3 regions of the Peribacillus phoenicis genome follow, and region 2 is predicted to be linked to each of the others. Evidence: riboswitches for the same ligand, from Rfam matches in the RefSeq annotation. Region 2 holds a riboswitch; each other region holds the start of a gene.
The links. A riboswitch is a leader RNA that binds a small molecule or an ion and turns the genes downstream of it on or off. The one in region 2 is predicted to bind S-adenosylmethionine.
Positions count from the first base shown of each region.

Region 1: it holds a riboswitch for S-adenosylmethionine, as region 2 does, so the genes downstream of both, ABC374_RS22770 (5-methyltetrahydropteroyltriglutamate--homocysteine S-methyltransferase) here and ABC374_RS23485 (O-acetylhomoserine aminocarboxypropyltransferase/cysteine synthase family protein) in region 2, are expected to answer to the same signal.
Region 3: it holds a riboswitch for S-adenosylmethionine, as region 2 does, so the genes downstream of both, ABC374_RS12245 (YezD family protein) here and ABC374_RS23485 (O-acetylhomoserine aminocarboxypropyltransferase/cysteine synthase family protein) in region 2, are expected to answer to the same signal.

Region 1 covers NZ_JBDFMF010000001.1:4,586,733-4,589,850, reverse strand. Annotated here, with positions in the region: gene ABC374_RS22775 (LysR family transcriptional regulator) at 1-652, shown strand, start outside; gene ABC374_RS22770 (5-methyltetrahydropteroyltriglutamate--homocysteine S-methyltransferase) at 706-1,809, opposite strand; SAM riboswitch class I at 1,892-1,993, opposite strand; gene ABC374_RS22765 (hypothetical protein) at 2,150-2,569, shown strand; gene ABC374_RS22760 (glycerol-3-phosphate responsive antiterminator) at 2,743-3,118, shown strand, end outside.
Region 2 covers NZ_JBDFMF010000001.1:4,723,865-4,726,982, forward strand. Annotated here, with positions in the region: SAM riboswitch class I at 80-192, opposite strand; gene ABC374_RS23485 (O-acetylhomoserine aminocarboxypropyltransferase/cysteine synthase family protein) at 302-1,612, opposite strand; SAM riboswitch class I at 1,712-1,817, opposite strand; gene ABC374_RS23490 (thioredoxin family protein) at 1,963-2,271, opposite strand; gene ABC374_RS23495 (toprim domain-containing protein) at 2,275-2,640, opposite strand; gene gcvH (glycine cleavage system protein GcvH) at 2,732-3,115, opposite strand.
Region 3 covers NZ_JBDFMF010000001.1:2,495,176-2,498,293, forward strand. Annotated here, with positions in the region: gene sat (sulfate adenylyltransferase) at 1-245, opposite strand, end outside; gene ABC374_RS12240 (phosphoadenylyl-sulfate reductase) at 321-1,025, opposite strand; gene ABC374_RS12245 (YezD family protein) at 1,208-1,351, opposite strand; SAM riboswitch class I at 1,523-1,631, opposite strand; gene ssuE (NADPH-dependent FMN reductase) at 1,913-2,446, opposite strand; gene ABC374_RS12255 (TetR/AcrR family transcriptional regulator) at 2,658-3,118, opposite strand, start outside.

The DNA of each region.
Region 1 (3,118 bases), 140 kb from region 2:
TTTCGAGGACTCCTTGCTCGAAGTGAAGGAAACGGGTGAGGGAATTAAAGGTACACTCTCAGTAGGTTCTGTACTTGCGTATATGTCTTATTTACCTGATAAAATTAATAGTTTCAAGAAAAAATATCCTTCCGTTTCCTTCAAAATATTCGCAGGAGATCCATATGAAATAAGTAATTATTTGGAGAATCAGGATATCGAACTTGCCATTGTTCATTTACCTGTCGAGATGAAGAGTCTTTCCAGTTTGAACTTAGGACAAGTGCCCAATGTTTTTGTTGTACCTGAGGATTGGGACAGCTTCACTTCGAAGGATAGGGTTCATTTAAAGGATATTGAAAACATCCCATTGCTTTTAGTGCATAGGGAAAAAGGACCAGGGATTTACGAGGAAATTATCGAGGAATTTAAAAAGCGGGAAATACAGCTAAATATTTTATGCGAATGCCATGATGTAAATGTTCTGCTCTCTCTGGTTGCCGCTGGAGTTGGGGCGAGTATTGTTCCGAAATCAGCTGTTTCACCCCATATTATAAAAGGAGTGAAAGTGCTGGATATTATCGATTCTTCAATTCAATCGAATATAGCCTTGGTTTTTAGACAAGATCGTTATCTTTCCAAAACGGCAAAACATTTTATTGAGTTGTTTTGAAGAAAAGCTAGGCCTTCCTAATGCCTAGCTTTTACTTTACATTTAAGGATGAATCATTCCCATACTTCTTTTGCTACATCAACGACGAATTTCAGCTTTTCCCATTGCTGTTCTTCGGTTAGCTTGTTGCCGTGATGGGTGGAGGCGAAACCGCATTGCGGGCTTAAGCATAATTGTTCGAGAGGAACGAAGTCTGAAGCTTCCTTGATGCGTACCTTAACTGCTTCCTTGTCTTCGATTTCTCCATTTTTTGAAGTGACGACACCCAGTACGACCTGTGCCCCGCCATTTGGAATGTATTCCAATGGTTTGAAATCCCCTGAGCGTTGATCATCATATTCCAAGAAGAATCCATCTACTTTTTCTTTTGCCAATAAAGTTGGGGCGATATGGGCATAGCTTCCTTCAAACGCCCATGTCGACTGGTAGTTTCCGCGACATAGATGGGTAGTGACGATAAGGTCTTCTGGTTTTCCTTCCAATGCGCCATTAATGACGCGAAGTGCAAGATCAATTAATTGTTCCCTCGTATATTTTCCATCTTTGAACTGGAAATCTGGAGCTGAAAGTCTGGCAATATATACATCATCCAATTGAAGATAACGCACACCTGCTTCATAAAAGGCTTTTAAAGCATGCTGATACGCCTTGATGATATCATTTGCATAATCTTCAATATCAGGGTAGATGTCTTCATTATGAATGCCTGCAGCAAATAATTGATTCGGACTGGGAATGGTTTGTTTGGCAACGGCACGTCCGTTCACGATTTTGTCCAATTCAATGAAATCACGAATGAAGGGATGTTCAGGGTTGAATGAAACCTTCCCGATATTGCGAACATTATATCTCTCTGTTTCCACACCATCGAATGTGAGGCCTTTTTCAGTTACATAACCCTCGATGCCATTTAAATGTTCGAGGAAGTCAAAGTGCCACCATGTTCGTCTGAACTCACCGTCCGTAACGGCCTCTAAACCAACTTCAATTTGTTTATCGACAATCCGTTTGATTTCTTCGGTTTCAATTTCACGAAGCCGCTCTGCTGAAAGGGTACCCTCCCTAAATTGCTTTCTGGCAATATGTAAACGTTCCGGTCTTAATAAACTTCCGACGTGATCGGCCCTGAATGGTGCTTTCGTTAATGTGATTGACATGTTGCATTCCTTCTTTCCTTTTAAAAATAAAAAACCTCTTCTTAAAAATAAGAAGAGGTGTTGGCAACAAAGCTATATACTCTTCTTATCTTCAAGTTTTTACACTTCTGGAATTAGCACAGTACATGAATAGTCTGTTGCTGAGGCATCAAAGGGCCAGTCCCTCCACCTCTCTGGATAAGAGTTGTCTATTAAATTAATTATGACTATACAGGTAGTTTTTATAAAGGTCAAGAGTTGGTGGTTGAATATTTAGAATATACCGTTTATTGATTCACGCTTAAATGTTAACGGCATCAGGTAATCCGGCATATGCTTTGAGTGGGGAGGGAATGCAAGGATGAGTCCATTCAAAAGCGGCATACCGATAACGGTAACTGAATCCATGATAGAGAGAATCATAAAAATGAAATCATATGGTCAGGATATTAAAGTCAAGATTACGCCTAAGCATATTGTGCTTTCCGGAACGATGGAAGTGAAAAAAATGATGTTTAAGAGAGACGTAGCTTTCCGGATTACATTGAAACCGGTTCATGTGGAAAAAAGAACGATTTCATTTGAATTAGTGGAAATGGAACCCATTGACAGGAATTTCATCAACCAAAGGATATTTAACAGACCGCCATTTTTTGAATATGAAAAAAGAGCGATCAAAATGAATGTTAATGCTTGGAGCATCGTGCGAAAAATTCCCATTGGCACAATTAAATCGTATGAACTCGTCGAAGGTGCATTGAAAATGAAACTTTCTTTATGATTTAAGGGGATATTTTACATATATCCTTAGCCGCAATCTATAAAGGGTGTGCCAGGTATGATAGTGTTAAGGTGACATGGTTCATGAAAAAAATGTGTTTGATAAATCAAGCTCTTTAAAATATACTAAATGACTTGAAGTTTTGAGTTTTTCTGGGAATGAGGAGGATAATGATGGATCAGAAGATTTTGCCTGCTTCAGCAAGCATGAAGGATTTTGAAAGATTTCTAGAAAGTTCCTATGAAATAGGTGTGTTTCTTGATTTGCATATCTCACAATTGAAAAATGTAAGTATGATGGCAAAGCAGCATAATAAGAAAATGATTTATCATGTCGATTTGATCCATGGCATAAGAAGTGATGAGTACGCGACAGAATTCATTTGTCAGGAATATAATCCATATGGGCTGATTTCGACTAAATCAAGCGTTATATTGAAGGCGAAGCAAAAGGGGGTCATTGCCATCCAGCGAATCTTTTTAATAGACTCACATGCGCTTGAGAAAAGCTATAAGCTGGTGCAGAAAACCAAGCCGGATTATATCGAAG
Region 2 (3,118 bases):
TCATGCAAAGGGTTTCCCCCATTAAAATAGAAAAAACCTTTCTGCATGAGCAGAAAGGCAGGTGAAGAAACAGGCCTTCCTCTCATCTTCCAAAGTGATTAAACTTTGTGTGAATTGGCACCTTTCCAAGGAAATCTCCTTGTCGGTTGCCGGGTTTCATCGGGCACATCCCTCCACCTCTCTTGATAAGAGCTAATATATAGAATATTTGTACATCATTAAGTTCTTTAGTATGGTGAAATTTTATCATAGATAAAAAAGGAGCGCAATGTATATTATTTCTAGTACACAGAAACTTTACTTAAACCGTTTTGGATGTCAAGGAGACGATATTCGTCGCTTTTTCAATTGCCTGCTCCAAATCTTCTATTAAATCGTCTACATTTTCAATCCCAATGGATAAACGGACTTGATCAGCACTCACACCCGCTTTCGCAAGACCCGCCTCATTCAATTGTTGATGGGTCGTACTTGCTGGATGGATGATCAAGCTCTTCGCATCCCCCACATTCGCTACATGGGACCATAATTCCACCGAATTGATAAGCTTTGCGCCAGCTTCGCGATTACCTTGTATTCCAAAAGTCACGACAGATCCAGCTCCCTTAGGCAAATATTTATCCGCAAGGGCTTTATCGGGATGATCCTCATCACCAGGATGTGAAACCCAAGTCACGGCAGGGTGGTTTTTTAAATATTTAATGACAGACTTGGTGTTTGACAGATGCTCTTTCATCCTTACATGCAGTGTTTCAAGCCCAAGCGTAAACTGGAATGCACTTTGGGCACTTAGCGCAGGGCCTAAATCACGAAGTAACTGCACTCGGGCTTTCGTTATGAATGCAGCAGGTCCAACTGCCTCGGCGTATACCAGATTGTCGTAGCTTGGGTCAGGCTCCGTGAAGCCAGGATAATTTGGCGAGTTCCAATCGAATTTCCCTCCATCCACGATGACACCGCCCAGCGTGGTTCCATTTCCCAGAAGCCATTTTGTAGCGGAATGGATGACAATATCCGCTCCAAAATCAATTGGTCTGCATAGATATGGTGTCGCGAAGGTATTATCAATGATCAAAGGTATTCCGGCATCATGGGCGATTTTCGCTACCGCTTCAATATCAAGCACCCTCAAACTTGGATTTCCGATCGTTTCAGCAAAAATGGCTTTAGTTCTTGGCGTTATCGCCCTTTTGAAATTTTCAGGGTCATCGGGAGAAACGAACTTCACTTTAATCCCATATTTAGGAAGAGTATTTTCAAAAAGGTTATACGTACCGCCATATAATGTAGAGGCTGAAACAATCTCATCTCCAGCAGCGGCAATATTCAGGATTGAAAGTGAAATGGCTGCCATTCCGCTTGCTGTTGCCAATCCGCCGATACCGCCTTCCAATAATGCCATTCTTTCCTCAAAAACGCTGACCGTGGGATTATGAAGTCGTGAATATATATAACCATTCTCCTTTAGACCAAATAAATTCGCTGCATGGTCGGTGTCTTTGAACAAGTATGCATTGCTTTGGTAGATAGGAACTGCACGGGCACCTGTTTCATCAGCTTGCAGACCGCCATGAACACTCAATGTTTCGAAACGCAACTTTTTCTCTGACATATGATTTCACCTTTTTCTATGGATTTAGTTGGAATTATATGATACCTGGCCTTTTATAAACAAAAAAACCACTTCAATAAGAAGAGGTTTCTAGAATACACCTCATCTACCAGAGCCAACACTCTGCTGGAATTAGCACCGTATATAAATTTATACCGGTTGCCGGGCTTCGTCGGGCCAGTCCCTCCGCCACTCTTGATAAGAACTATTAAATTCTGCCGTTACTTAATTCAAAATATAGCATTTTAGAATAAATCAGTCAATGAATTGTTAGAATATTCTTTGTTTAATTTCAATCTCGCATTCAAATGTCCGCAACAAAGAAACCAACCACGGTTCTGATTGGTTTCTTAGCTGATTTCCTTAAGCAATCCGTACAAATAAGGAACGGATTGAAAGGCATATATTTTTTTGTGCAGCTGTCCTTCTTTGAAAAGCAATAAACAAGGAACACTTTCGATTTCATATGATTCGGCAATTGCTTGGACATAATTCATATTCATTTTCCCTGCCTTCAATTCCGGGAATAGCTCCAAGGATATCGTCAGCATCTTGGAGGCAACCTGACAAGTGCCGCATAAAGGGGTATATAAATATAAGCAAAAGGTTTCCCCATTTTCAACAGCAAGCTTACACTCTTCTTCTTTCCATTCCTGCATCAATTAGTCGTTCACCCTTTGACTTAAAAATTTCATTTTCACATTCATATTGGCAGATAAAAGCACAGTTGCGATATGATGTTCGGGCGAGCTTTCCACTTCTTTGTACATTTTATTAATATACAGGTGGTTCGCTTCAGGCATTTCCCTTCGGAACTGCTTCCGGAGCTTTTCTCCTGATTCATCTGCGTCAAAAAGGAGATAAACATCACGGTCCATCAATTCATCCACTAATTCATCCAGCTTAGTTAATGATATGGTCCCATTCGTACATCTTATTTCCACATCTTCATTTAAAACGGAGGCAACTTTTCTTCTATCGGAACTGCCTTCTACAATGATCACTTTATCGAATTCGCCCCACTCCATGTCATCACTCCATCTCACGAATTATGTGTGCAACTGCCACGGTACAAAATGAAAAAGAGAGCAGGCCTTTTCAGTCCCCCTCTCATTCTTTTTAACCGTTGATTAAACTCTCATACTCTTCAGCGCTCATCAAGTTTTCAATATCACTGCCATTAGATGGTTCAAGCACGACCATCCATGCCTTTTCATAAGGAGACTCATTTACATATTCAGGGTTGTCACTTAAATCTTCGTTTACTTCAACAACCTTGCCACTGATAGGTGCATAAAGCTCAGAAACGGTCTTAACGGATTCAACACTTCCGAATGGTTCGTTCGCTTTCAATTCATCGCCGATTTCCGGAAGCTCAACGAATACGATGTCCCCAAGCTCGGACTGTGCGAAAGCTGTAATTCCAATGCGCACTGTTCCATCTTCCGTTTTGACCCATTCATGTTCTTTAGTGTAACGAAGTTCTTTTGGTGTTGTTGTCATTAT
Region 3 (3,118 bases), 2.2 Mb from region 2:
GTCAAAGGAAGCGTAATTGGGATGCTCCATACATGACCGCTGCTAAGCCTCAAATCCTTGACCACTGTCTCGTAGTCACTTTTTGTAAAGAATCCTTTAATTGGACTGTAGGCACCAGTGCCTATCAATTCAAGATCACTTAAAGCAATTTGATCGATTTCGATTGACTTTGTTATTTTACTAATATCATAATTTGGTTCCCAAAGATCGATTAATGTTCCTCCGTGCGGTAAACTGATTGTCATGCTAATTTCCCCCTATGGTTTCTATTTATTTAAGCCTATGGTTTCTATTTATTTAAGCCTATGGTTTTTATTTATTTAAGATAAATGCAATCCGCATTCCGTTTTTTGAGCTCCTTGCCAACGGCCAGAGCGTAAATCATCTGCATTGAAGGCTGGTGCTGTACATGTTTTACATCCAATGCTCGGATATCCATTATCATGCAGGATATTATATGGAAGTCCGTTTTTGTGGGCGTAGCGCCAAACATCTTTCCATGTCCAATGTATGAGTGGACATATTTTAACTGACTTGAACTTATTATCCTTATTGATATACTCGGTTAAAGCCCTTGTTTCGGATTGCTCCCTCCGCAGTCCCGAAAGCCATGCTGTTGCCGTTGAAAGCACATCGGTAAGCGGAATGATTTTACGGATATTACAGCACTTATTTGAATCTCTAACCCATAATTCATCCCCATATTCCGCTGCTTGTTCCTCTAGCGTCAAGGCAGGTTTCTTCATTTCGATCGAAAGCTTTGGATATCGCTTTTTCACTTGCTCGATCAATTGATAAGTTTCCTCAAAATGAACATCTGTATCAAGGAAAACTATTTTGGCAGAAGGATTGACCTTCGCCAATAAATCCGTAAGCACGATGCCTTCAATGCCAAAACTGCAAGCATAAATCAGTTCGTTTCCAAAATGGTCATTCGCCCATTGCAGAACTTCCAAAGCACCTTTTGTCTCACTGTCTTCGGGAAATACAGGGAAATCCCCAGTGTTGAAATTTTCATAGTTTATTAATGCAGCCAACTTTGTAGCCCCCTCTAAAAACTTGCTGTATCAGGTTAGAGTAACTGTTGATCAATGCCCGTTGTAATCTTCTCCAGTTTGTTTGACTCTAGGAAAAAAGAGACGAATCTAACCAATACTCTCTCTATATCAGTTAAACCCGCCTCTAGTTTTTCTAGTCAGCAGATACCTTATTTAATTCTTAATTTTTCATTTCTTTCCATTTGAATGATTTTACCATCCTGGACAATAAGTGTAATGGATCCATATTTCATAGAATTAAGCATTTCTTGAAGTCGTTCAAATATTTCTTCAAGCTGATTCTCTTTATCCAAGCCTGTTCCTCCTTTAAGAAAATCCGCGAATTTCTTATTTTCACCGCTGGTTCAATGAATTTCTTAGATTTATATAATTCCAAACAACCTTACATTGTTATGGTTTGCCTACAACTTTCCCAAAAAACAAAAATCTTTCCATGATGGAAAGATCCCAAGGTAAATATCTTTACCTTATCTTCCAAAATGATCAACATTTTGTTGGAGGTAGCACCTTGCATCGATCATGCAGGTTGCTGGACTTCAAAGGGCCAATTCCCTCCGTCGCTCTGGATAAGTTTTATTATTTTAAATATTAACATATATTTAATCCTTGTCAATGGAGTTTTCTTATAAAATAACTTGGTTTAATATTATGGATGAACTGTTATTTTTATACACACTATTCCGATTATGATTTTATGTTCATGTAAATATGAAAATAGACTCGTCTTTTTAGATAAAGCATCCAAAAAAATGAGTCTATTTTCATTAACAAACCTATTATTGGCGCCTGTCATTCTTTGAAAAAATAATTTCTCGAATTCCAGTACTTTTTATAGAAGGAATTACTCGAATTCATTAATTTCTTAACTGTATCGCTTCTACAAATTCTTGAACTTGACTCTGGACGCGATCAATTAAATGCAAATCATTTATCGGGTTTTCTGAATTCTGTTTATCTATTTCTTTATCAACGAAATAAATCCCCTGCAGCGGCTCGCCTTTTAATATTGAAATTAATGGTTTAAGTGCATAGTCAATCGCCAATAGATGCCTGTTACTTCCGCCAATCATGATTGGCAGTACTGGCTTACCCTTAAAAGCACCTTCTGGCAACAAATCGATCAAGGCCTTCAATACACCTGTATAAGAAGCCTTATAAACCGGTGAACCAATAATGACACCTCTAGCTGCTTGAATTTTCTCTGAAAGCTTTAAGATATCTTCGCTATTATATTTGCCTTGGAATAAATCATCTGCTGAGAAATCCGTAATTGAGAAATAAGCTGTGGTAAAACCTTCGTTTTCAACTAATGATTGAATATGTTTTAGTGAAATGTCCGTTCTGGACGGAATAGCCGGACTTCCTGATAAAATTACGATATCGGTCATTTAATCTCCCCCTCCAATATTACATGATTTCCAGATAAAATCTTCGTAAGCATTTCGTACAGCATGCATTTATCGTAATAGTCTGAAAAATATAAGTCAAATCTTACACTCTGGTTTAAAAAATTTTCAAGTTTACTCCATCGGATCTTAAGGAAAATAAAACGGTCATATTGAAGGGCTTGAGCATCAAGCCGTAAATATGACCGTTTCATTATGTATGTTTTTGTTTGCCATGAATACCATATACCAAAAGTTGAGCAATGCTCTTAATTCGTTCAGAAGTAAAATATGGCTCCTTTTTCTGCTGATGGATCTCATAATGTGTAGATAATGCCAATGTGAAAGAAATGATCCCTACATTAAATAGGATAATATCAGAGATATACTGTATCTCACCACTATCTATTCTCTTCTGTATTTCAATATGCCTGGCATTCGGCTTGAAAATCTGATCTACATATTGCTTAGAAATATCTTGATCAAATTGTGTTTCCCTGAATAGTATCGAAAACTGTTCTTTATTATCAAGAATTTTATTTATCATGGTGCAAACATGATTCTCCACTAGATCATCCGTAGATAGATGGCTAGTCCCATCTTCAGATTCCTCTTTCTCATCAGGGGTAATGGTAGCCAATAGCAAATCTTTTTTGCTGTCAAAGTATTTGTAAA